One region of the Kitasatospora sp. NPDC058406 genome, then DNA from elsewhere that is predicted to be linked to it. Evidence: riboswitches for the same ligand, from Rfam matches in the RefSeq annotation. Region 1 holds a riboswitch; the other holds the start of a gene.
What was found. A riboswitch is a leader RNA that binds a small molecule or an ion and turns the genes downstream of it on or off. The one in region 1 is predicted to bind cyclic di-AMP.

Region 2: linked by a shared signal. The riboswitch ahead of ACFWOG_RS00465 (hypothetical protein) and the one ahead of ACFWOG_RS35945 (peptidoglycan DD-metalloendopeptidase family protein) in region 1 are both predicted to bind cyclic di-AMP.

Annotation. Positions count from the first base shown of each region.
Region 1 covers NZ_JBHXKE010000291.1:4,008-9,302, reverse strand. Annotated here, with positions in the region: gene ACFWOG_RS35950 (DUF2470 domain-containing protein) at 1-640, shown strand, start outside; gene ACFWOG_RS35945 (peptidoglycan DD-metalloendopeptidase family protein) at 1,180-2,190, opposite strand; cyclic di-AMP (ydaO/yuaA leader) riboswitch at 2,194-2,355, opposite strand; gene ACFWOG_RS35940 (MFS transporter) at 2,666-4,216, shown strand; gene purB (adenylosuccinate lyase) at 4,245-5,295, opposite strand, start outside.
Region 2 covers NZ_JBHXKE010000001.1:105,373-110,667, reverse strand. Annotated here, with positions in the region: gene ACFWOG_RS00480 (TetR family transcriptional regulator) at 1-115, shown strand, start outside; gene ACFWOG_RS00475 (alpha/beta hydrolase) at 465-1,607, shown strand; gene ACFWOG_RS00470 (MoaF N-terminal domain-containing protein) at 1,689-2,018, opposite strand; cyclic di-AMP (ydaO/yuaA leader) riboswitch at 2,539-2,687, shown strand; gene ACFWOG_RS00465 (hypothetical protein) at 2,697-3,956, shown strand; gene ACFWOG_RS00460 (hypothetical protein) at 3,999-4,523, opposite strand; gene ACFWOG_RS00455 (IclR family transcriptional regulator) at 4,791-5,295, opposite strand, start outside.

The DNA of each region.
Region 1 (5,295 bases):
CTCCGTCGTCGTCCGCGCCTTCGGCGAGCACCACGAACTCACCACCCCCGTCTCGGTCCACGGCTCCAGGCTCCGCCTGCGCGCCCCGCTCGACGCCCCGCTCACCCTCGCGACCGTCCGCGAGCAGGACGGACTCCCCGTCGTCCTCGACCTCACCGACATCGCGCCGGTCGCCGTCCGCGACCGGGTCCGCGGACGCCTCACCCTGGCCGGGCGCCTCCACCTCGCCCACCTCGCCGACGACGGCCTCAGCGTCCACCTCCGCCTGGACGTCGCCCACGCCGTCCTCTCCACCCCGTACGGCACCAGCGCCCTCACCGGCGCCGACCTCGCCCTCGCCACCCCGGACCCGCTCGCCCGCTACGAGGCCGGCATGCTCACCCACCTCGCCGACGACCACCCGGACGCCCTCGCGGTGCTCACCCGCCTCCTCGACCCGGAGCTGCTCGTCGACCACCCCGACGTCCGGCCGCTCGCCCTCGACCGGTACGGCCTGGTGCTCCGCCTCGACCACGCGCACGGCCACCGTGACGTCCGGTTGGTCTTCCCCGAACCGGCCCACGACGCCGACGACTTCGGCCACCGGGTGCACCAGCTGCTGACCGCCGCGCAGCAGGCCGAGCCCGCGCACCGGCGCTGACCCCCGCCCTACCCCCGGCCCGACTCTCCCGCCCGGCCCGGCCGCTGACGGCCGGCCGCGCACCGCCGGCCACCCATGCCGCGGACCCGGTCGGCCGGGAGATTCCGCGAGCGTCCACCGGGTCGACCGCGCCCACCCGCGCGTCCCCGGCGGCCGCACACTCCGGCGAACCCTGCCGACCGGCACCACCGCCCCGCGCCGCTGACGGCACCCGAACGATCCGTTCGCCCGGAAACCCCTCCCGAACTCTCACCGAGCCCTTTCCGGAACCCTTCCGGAACCCTTCGGGATTCGGCCTGAATTCGGCGGGAATCCGGCCGGGCGGACAAGCCACCGGAAAGATCCCCCCCGGGGGGAGTAAACGACAAAGGCCGACCCGGTTCGCGAGAGGAGGTCTCGCGAACCGGGCCGGCCCAACGGGCGTGTCCCGCGCCCGTGGATCCACTGGTGGTGCGGCGATCACCCGGTCAAGCGGTCACCCGACATGACCATTCCGGGAGGTCGTTCACCCCGCACCCAGCGGTGGTTCTGGTGCTCGATCAGATCGAGACGCCGTGCGCCCGCAGGTAGGCGATCGGGTCGATGTCCGAGCCGTACTCCGAGCCGGTGCGGATCTCGAAGTGCAGGTGCGGGCCGGTCACGTTGCCGGTCGCACCGGAGAGGCCGATCTGCTGGCCGGCGGTGACGGTCTGACCGACCTTCACCGCGATCGAGGACAGGTGCGCGTACTGGGCGTACTTGCCGTCGGCGAGCTTGATCTCGACCTCGTTGCCGTAGGCGCCGCCGTTGCCGGCCTTCACCACGGTGCCGGCCGCGATGGCGCGCAGCGGGGTGCCGGTGGCAGCGGAGAAGTCGACACCGGTGTGGTGGCCGGAGGACCACATGGAACCGGCGACACCGTAGGCGGTACCGAGCTTGGTACCGGCCAGCGGGGCGACGTAGCCGGAGGAGGCGACCACGGGAGCCGGCGCCGGGGCGGCGGGCTTCGCGGCCTGGACCGGCGCGGGCTTGGCGGCGGGCGCGGCGGGCTTCGCGGCCGGGGCGACCGGCTTGACGGCCGGGGCGGCGGGCTTCGCGGCCGGGGCGGCGGGCTTGGCGGCCGGCTTCACCGAGTCCTGCGAGACCTGCGGCTTGGCGGCGGGCGCGGCCGGCTTGGCGGCCTCGACGGCCTTGCCGCCGAGTGCGAGCTGCTGGCCCGGGTAGATCAGGTTCGGGTTGGCGCCGACGACCGAGCGGTTGCGCTCGTACAGGGCCTCCCAGCCGCCCTGGACGTTCTTCGCGTCGGCGATCTTCGACAGGGTGTCCCCGCCTGCGACCTTGTAGGTCTCCTCGGCCGCGGCGGCCGGGGCGGTCTCGGCGGCCGGGGCGGCGTCGACGCTGGCGGCGCCGTTCCAGGTGCTGGTCTGGTGGGGCTTGGCGGCCGGAGCCTCGTGGGCCTGGGCGCTCACCGCGGTGACCAGCGGGAGGGCGAAGGCGGCGCCGGTGACGGCGGTGGCGATACCGATGCGGACGGCGCGGGGCAGGGCGATACGACGAGCCTGTGCGGCCATGGCTGATGTCCTCTCCGACGCCTACGAGGTGAGCTGTCGGGTTCGGGCTGGAGTTGCCCGGCCGCATCTAGGCGGCTTCACCCCAAGCCGGACCGCGAATTCCGGTCCGGCGACTTACCTTTGGGTCCCCCGCTCCTGCCGAACAGAGTTCGTTGCGTACCACCGGGCAGCGGCAGGACTAGGCGTTCCACCCGGTGGCCACCCGGGCTGACGCCGGGCGGTCGCTGAACTAAAACTCATCCGTCCGAGTGAAGCAATGTCGATCTCTTGAACTCGCAACAAAACACCGGACCGCCGTCACGCTCCGAATGATCGGCTGCACAGTACGCACACAATCGATTCACGGCGTGCCACTGATCCACGACCCTCCGCCGATTTCCGGACCGGTCCGCACACGATCACTCACGGAAAGCCATCCGCCGACACGCCCCCGGTGACCCTTGTCACGTCGGCCCCCGGGGCGGACGATCATGCCGTGGCCACCTCCGAGGCCGGCATCCTGCGGTTGGGCACCGCGCAGGGTCGCTGGGTACTTCTGGCGACGGTGCTCGGCTCCAGCCTGGCGATGCTCGACGGGACCGTCGTGAACGTCGCGCTGCCCAGGATCGGGACCGATCTCGACGCCCCGCTCGCTGCCCTGCAGTGGACGCTCAACGCCTACCTGCTCACCCTGGCCGGGCTGATCCTGCTCGGCGGCGCGCTCGGGGACCGGTACGGCCGGCGCCGGATCTTCCTGCTCGGCGTGGTCTGGTTCGCCGTCGCCTCCGCGGCCTGCGCGGCCGCGCCCACCATCGAGGTGCTGGTCGCCGCCCGCGCGGTGCAGGGCGTCGGCGGGGCCCTGCTCACCCCGGGATCACTGGCGATGCTCCAGGCGGTCTTCCACCCCGAGGACCGCTCCGCCGCGGTCGGCCTCTGGTCCGGCCTCGGCGGGGTGTCGGCGGCGGTCGGACCGTTCCTCGGCGGCTGGCTGGTGGACGGGCCGGGCTGGCGGTGGATCTTCCTCCTGAACGTCCCGCTGGCCGTGCTGGTCGTCGCGGTGACCGCCCGACACGTGCCGGAGAGCCGGGACGAGTCCTCGACCGGCCGGTTCGACGTCCTCGGCGCGGTGCTGGCCGCAGTGGCCCTGGGGACCTTCACCTACGCGCTGACCGCCGCCGGGGAGGGCCTCTCCCCCGGGGTCTGGCTCACCGGGGCGGCCGGGCTGCTGCTGGGCGTGGCCTTCGTGCTGGTCGAGCGCCGCACGCCGGAGCCGATGCTGCCGCTCGGACTCTTCTCGTCACGCCTGTTCACGGCGGTGAACCTGGTCACCCTCGCCGTCTACGCGGCGTTCAGCGGGGTCTTCTTCCTGCTCGTCGTGCAGCTCCAGATCGTCTCCGGCTTCTCCCCCCTGGTCTCCGGGGTGGCCCTGGTGCCGATCACCGTGCTGATGCTGGCGCTCTCCGCGCGGGCCGGACGGCTGGGCAAGCGGATCGGGCCCCGGCTGCCGCTCACCGTCGGCCCGCTGCTCTGCGCCGCCGGCGTGCTGCTGATGCTGCGGATCGGCCCCGACGCCTCGTACTGGACGGACGTGCTGCCGGCCGTCACGGTGATGGGCTGCGGGATGGTGCTGCTGGTCGCACCGCTGACCGCGACGGTGCTGGCGGCGGTGGAGGTGCGGCACGCGGGGATCGCCAGCGGCGTGAACAACGCCGCCGCCCGGGCCGCCGGCCTGCTCGCGGTCGCCGCCCTGCCGTCGTTGGCCGGGCTGAGCGGCGACGCCTACCAGGTGCCGGCCTCGGTGGACGCGGCGTTCCGCACCGCGATGCTGATCTGCGCCGGGCTGCTGGTGGCCGGCGGGCTGACCGCGCTGGTCACCGTGCACGGCAACGTCCTGGCGCCGGAGGATCACCCGGTGGCCGAGCCGGACTGCCGGTACGCCTGCGCCACCGGCGCACCGCCACTGGATCCGGGCCACGCGCCGGAGGCGTCCGAGCACGGCGAAGGCCCCGCCACCGGTACGGTGACGGGGCCCCGGCCGGACGCCTGACGAGACGCCGGACCAGCCTGACGGAACGTCAGAGGATGTCGCCCGGAGCGTACTTGGCGGCCTCGGGGTGGGCGGCCGCGACCGCCTCGATCTGCCGGACGACCTCGGCGACCTGGGCACCGGCGGCGCCGGTGAAGGAGAGCCGGTCACCCAGCAGCGCGTCCAGCGCGGCCCGGTCCAGCGGGATCCGCTCGTCGTTCGCGAGGCGGTCCAGCAGCTCGTTCTCCCGGGCGCCGGCGCGCATCGCGAGCGCGGAGGCGACGGCGTGCTCCTTGATGACCTCGTGGCCGGCCTCCCGGCCGACGCCCGCGCGGACCGCTCCCATCAGCACCTTGGTGGTGGCCAGGAACGGCAGGTAGCGGTCCAGCTCGGCCTCGATCACGGCGGGGAAGGCGCCGAACTCGTCGAGGACGGTCAGGAAGGTCTCCAGCAGACCGTCGAACGCGAAGAAGGCGTCCGGCAGCGCGACCCGGCGGACCACGGAGCAGGAGACGTCGCCCTCGTTCCACTGGTCGCCGGCCAGCTCGGCGGTCATCGACGCGTAGCCGCGCAGGATGACGGCCAGGCCGTTGACGCGCTCGCAGGAGCGGGTGTTCATCTTGTGCGGCATCGCGGAGGAGCCGACCTGGCCCTCCTTGAACCCCTCGGTGACCAGCTCGTGGCCGGCCATCAGGCGGATCGTCTTGGCCAGGCTGGACGGCGCGGCCGACAGCTGGACGAGGGCGGTCAGCACCTCGAAGTCCAGCGAGCGCGGGTAGACCTGGCCGACGCTGGTGAGCACGTTGTCGAAGCCGAGGTGCGCGGCGACCCGGCGCTCCAGCTCGGAGAGCTTGTCGGTGTCGCCGTCGAGCAGGTCGAGCATGTCCTGGGCGGTGCCGACCGGGCCCTTGATCCCGCGCAGCGGGTACCGGGCGATCAGCTCCTCCAGGCGGCGGAAGGCGACCAGCAGCTCGTCGGCGACGGTCGCGAAGCGCTTGCCCAGGGTGGTGGCCTGCGCGGCCACGTTGTGCGAGCGGCCGGCCATGACCAGCTCGGCGTGCTGGGCGGACAGACGGCCCAGCCGGACCAGGACGGCCACG
Region 2 (5,295 bases), on a different contig from region 1:
GCAGTGGGCCGTCTCCGGGGCCGCGGCCACCGGCCCCGGATCGCCCCGGGAGCTCGGCGCCCGCTGCATGCACGAGCTCACCGCGGGCCTCGGTCTCTGGGCCCGCGTCAGCTGACGCGGGCCCAGGCGGAGCAACCGGCCCGGACCTCCCGGCGCCGTCCGAGCGTGGTCCCGGCGCCGTGCGGGAGGCCCTCGCCCCACCGCGCCCTCGCCCTTCCCGTGGTCCGGAGCGTGCTTCGCCGGGCCCTCCCGCGCGAGGCCGGCCCGTACGCGCGGCGGGCGTCTCCTCCCGGAGACCGAGGCGATGACCGCTGGTCGGCGGGTCCGGGGCACCGCTTCGGACCGCTAGGGTGGGTGGTCGCGCCCCGGCGACGGCCCCCGTTGTGGACGGGGAACCGGGGCGGCCCTCCCGGGTGTCCTTCCCCCGGGGGCGGGGGAGTACGAGGCGTGGGAGCAAACAAGACATGGGTCTGACGAGCCACAAGGTGCTGGCACTGACCGTCCTGATCGCCGTCGCGGCGATGGCCGGGACGGTCTGGCTGTGGCCGAGACTGTCGAAGCGGACCTGGCAGGCGGTGCTCGGCCGGATCGGCGCGCTGTGCGCGACGCAGCTCACCGTGCTCGCCGCGCTCGGCCTGGTCGCCAACAACTACTTCGCCTTCTACAGCAGTTGGGACGACCTGCTGGGCACCGGCGACAGCGGTCCGGTGGTCATCCACAACAAGGCGGACGCCTCCGGCCGGCTGCGCGTCGAGACCATCGGGCACGCCGAGGTCAAGGGCGGCGGGGCACTGGGCCGTGACCCCGAGCAGTCCGGCGAGATCCGTGAGATCCGCATCGACGGTGCCACCACCCGGCTCTCCACCGAGGGCTACGTCTACCTGCCGCCGCAGTACTTCCAGCCGGAGTACGAGCAGAAGCAGTTCCCGGCGCTGGTCGTCAGCACCGGCTTCCCCGGCATCGCCAAGAACCTCGTGACCCGGCTGAACTACCCGGGCGCGGCGCTCAAGCTGCTCCAGGAGGGCCGGATGCAGCCGACCGTCCTGGTGCTGGTGCGTCCCTCGCCGGCCCTGCCGCAGGACACCGAGTGCGAGGACGTCCCGGGCGGCCCGCAGTCCGAGACGTACTTCACCAAGGACGTGCCCTCGGCGATCCAGGCGACCTACCGGGTCTCCGGCGATCCGCGGGCGTGGGCGTTCATGGGGAACTCGACGGGCGGCTACTGCGCGCTCAAGCTCGCCATGCGCCACCCGGAGGTCTACCCGACCGCCGTCTCGCTCTCCGGCTACTACCGGGCCGCCGAGGACCCGACCACCGGTGACCTCTTCAAGGGCAGCGAGCAGCGCCGCAACGAGGCCGACCTGATGTGGCGCCTCAAGAACCTGCCGCAGCCCGAGGTGGCCGTGCTGCTGGCCGGCACCAAGGAGGGCGACGGCGACTACCGTCGCGAGACCGAGGCGTTCGTGGCCGCGACGCGCAGCCCGATGAAGGTCTCCTACAGCATGCTGGAAACGGGCGGCCACAACTTCGAGACCTGGAGCAGGCTGCTCCCGTCCTCGCTGGAGTGGATCTCGCAGCACCTGGTGGTTCCCGGCCGGACGGTCTGACCACCGGGCCCGATCGGCAGGCGGCCAGGACGGCCAGGACGGCCGGCACGTCCCCGGTGGCCCGGGGCCGACAGGCGGCCGTCAGGCCACGGACTGCAGCGTGCCGGTGTGCAGCTCGCCGACCCGGCCGCCCTCGCCCTCGTACGTCCAGAACGCGCGGACCGTCATCCGGCCCAGGTCCATGACGTGACTGACGGTGATGCCGCTCTGTTCGGTCCAGCTGACGAAGTACAGCTGCGGACCGACCTCGGCGACGTGCAGGGCGACGTCCTCCCACTGGCCGGCCGACTCACCGAGGCCCTCCCAGCGCAGCCGCTTGCCGTCGGCCGAGTAGGCGTTGCGGAAGGCTGCGCCGTTGTCGACCTGGAACAGGAAGGTGCGGCCGGCGAAGCCGGGCAGGGGGGCGGTCATGGTGGGGCTGGTCCTCGTCTCTCATGCGGTTCCCGGTGCGGTCCGGACGGTTCCGGCGCGGTTGGATCCCCAACCTATCCGACCGCCCCGTCTTTCGCGGCGTACTCGGGCACGGGGCCGGGGCCGACGGGCCGGGCCCCGCACCGGACGTCCTCCTGCCGCGCCCTCCTGCCGGCCGCCTCCCGCTCCACCCCGCCACCGGCCGGGGAACCTGCCCTCCCGGGCGGTCCTCCAGGGCGGCCCTCCTCGACCGGGCCGCGGTGCTCCTCGGGAGCGCGGCGCCGGTGCCGCCCCGGACCGGAGGGCCCCGGCCGGGGCCTGATCCGTAGCTTCCTCCCAACTGATCAACTCCGCAGGCGCGTTGATCATCCGCGGACGCCGGGTCTGTGACCTGCGCGACAACCGTCCGTGCGAGGTTGTCCGGTCCCCGGCGGCCTGCCTAGCCTGCAGGGGCGTCCGCTGTCGCGGACTCCCGCCGTCGGGACGCCGAGTCCTGTCCACCCGCCGGTCGGCACCCGAGCACCACAGCGGACGGGAGCGGGGGACCCAAGGTCAGTGCCCGGTCCGTGCGCCTCCGCGCCCGGACCGCGGCTAGGGGTGAAGCCGCTCCCCGGGCGGCCGGGCAACCTCAGCCCGAACCCGACAGCTCACCTCGCAGGCGTCGTAGAGGACCCAGCCATGCCCCCTGCCCCGCACCGGCCTGCCCGGCGCCACGCGCCCCGCCACGCCCGCCCCACCCACCGGCGCCGCACCGCCGCCCTCGCCGCCACCGGAGTGCTCGCCGTCACCGGCGCCGGCCTGCTCGGCGTCCCGGCCCTCACCGGAGCCCAGGCCGCCACCGCGCCCACCGTCACCCAGGACGCCCTCACCCCGGCGACCATGGTCGCCGGCAAGGCCTCGACCGCCTCGCTGGCCGTCCACTCCTCGGCCTGCTTCACCGCCAAGACCGTCGGCGTCGGCATCCGCGACGCGGCCGGCCGCAACCTCGACTTCCCCGGCAACGTCAGCAACGCGCAGATCTGCCCGAGCGGCCTGTCGATCACCACCGGTGCGCGCACCCTGGCGGCCGGCACCTACACCCAGTTCGGTTTCTGGCAGGACCTCGGTGGTGCCTGGCACAACCTGCCCTCCCGGCAGCTGGTGGTCTCCGCCACCGCCACGCCGAGCCCGACCCCCACCCCGTCGCCGACGACGCCCCCCACCACGCCCCCCACCACGAGCCCGACGACGCCCCCCGCCACCGGTGCCCCCGTCGCGGGCAAGAAGCTCACCTGGTCCGACGAGTTCAGCGGCCCGATCGCCTACGGCTCCCGCTGGACCGGCGACCGCAGCAGCGCCTACCGCTACGGCAACCACAACCCCGACGACAACAAGCTCGACTGGCTGAACAAGAACAACGTCACCGTCGGCGGCGGCGCCGCCACGTTCACCGCCAGGCCGGGCGCCAACAAGCTGGAGAACGGCAAGCAGTCCTGGGACACCGGGCTGCTCACCACCGAGTACTCCGGCGAGGGCTTCCAGGTGAAGACCGGCGACTACGCCGAGACCCGGGTCAAGCTCCCGGCCGGCACCGGCGCCTGGCCGGCGCTGTGGACCTGGAAGAACGGCAACGGGGAGATCGACACCTTCGAGTACCACCCCGACAACCCGAACCTGCTGGAACTGACCAACCACGTCAAGCCGGGTCACCTGTACTACACGGACGCCAAGGCGATAGCCAAGGACGGCTGGGTGACCATCGGCACCCACTACGGCGCCACCTCCGTCGACTGGTACGTCAACGGGGTCAAGGTCTTCTCGGACGGCAAGGGCGTCGGCACCACCTGGTCCGCGTACCTGATCCTCAACCTGTCCCTGAGCGCGGGGCAGTACCACCCCGCGCCCCAGGGCACCGCGCCGATCACCTTCGCCGCGGACTACGTCCGGGTCTACCGCTAGGACCGGCCCCGAGACCGTCCGCTCCCGGAGGAGCGGGCGGTCTCAGGCGGTCTGCACGACCTCGATCGCGAACGGCTGCCGGTTGTTGGCCTCGTTGTGGTCGTCGTCGCCGCGCACCGCGACGTAGCCGCCCTCCAGGTTGCCGAGGGGGACGGTCGTGGCGAGCCTGACCGGGATCAGGGCGGTCGCGCTGCGGTACACCCCCAGCCCGGCCGGGAAGGTGCAGCGCACCCGGTGGCCGTTCTGGAACTCGTAGCAGTTCTCCGGGAAGAACGGCCCCTCGGCCGTCACCCCCTCCGGCAGGGTGACGACGACGGTGAACGCGGAGGCCGTCCGCTCCGGGCCGGTGTTGCTGATGAAGGCGTGCACCGTGGTGGTGCCGCCGGGCGCGGCGGCGTCCGGGTCCAGCCGGACCACCGCCAGGTCCGAGTCGGAGACGGCGGGCGTCGCGGGCGCCGCGGGTGCCGTCGCCGCGCTCTCCTTGCCCGGGTCGGTGCCCGCCGTCGCGTCGGCGTCGGGACACGCCCACGCCGGTCCGGCGGCCAGCGCCACCAGCGCGGACCCCACCGTCAGCGACCTTCCGAGGAAACCCCGTACGGACCCTCTGCGCGACATCGCCGCTCACCCTGCCTCTGCGTTCGTGCGCCCCGCGCCGTCGCGGGCACGTCCCGATCCACAGTGACCGACCCGTCCGCCGCGGCCGGGCCAACCCGCCCTCGGGTCGCCCGGGCGGGCGAACCCGGGCAGGGGAGGGCGGCGGCTCCGACGTCCCGCACGGTCGGCCTCCGGCACTGCCTCCGACAGCGCCTTGGCCGGGCCTCCGGCGGGGCGGTGTCAGGGGGCCAGGACCTGTCCCAGCCGGGCCGCGATCTCGTGCATCACCGGCACCAGCGAGGCGGATCCGGCCTGCTCCTCCAGCGCCCGGACCCGGGCCTCCGGTCCGGAGACCGAGAGCGCCGTCGGCGTGGGCGCGCCGGGGACGGCGAGCGCGATGCAGCGCACCCCGATCTCCTGCTCCTGGTCGTCCACCACGTAACCGCGCTCGCGCGCCTCGGCGAGCTGGCGGATCAGCTCCTGCGGGTCGGTCACGGTGTGCGGGGTGTGGGCGGCCAGCGGGTTGGGGCCCAGGACGGCGCGCGCCTCCTCCTCGGGCAGCTGTGCCAGCAGCGCCTTGCCGACCCCGGTGCAGTGCGGCTGCACCCGGCGGCCGACCTCGGTGAACATCCGCATCGAGCGCCGCGACTGCACCTGCCCGACGTACACCACCTCGCCGCCCTCCAGCACGGCCAGGTTGGCCGTCTCGCCGGTGGCCTCCATCAGCTCGGCCAGGTAGGGACGG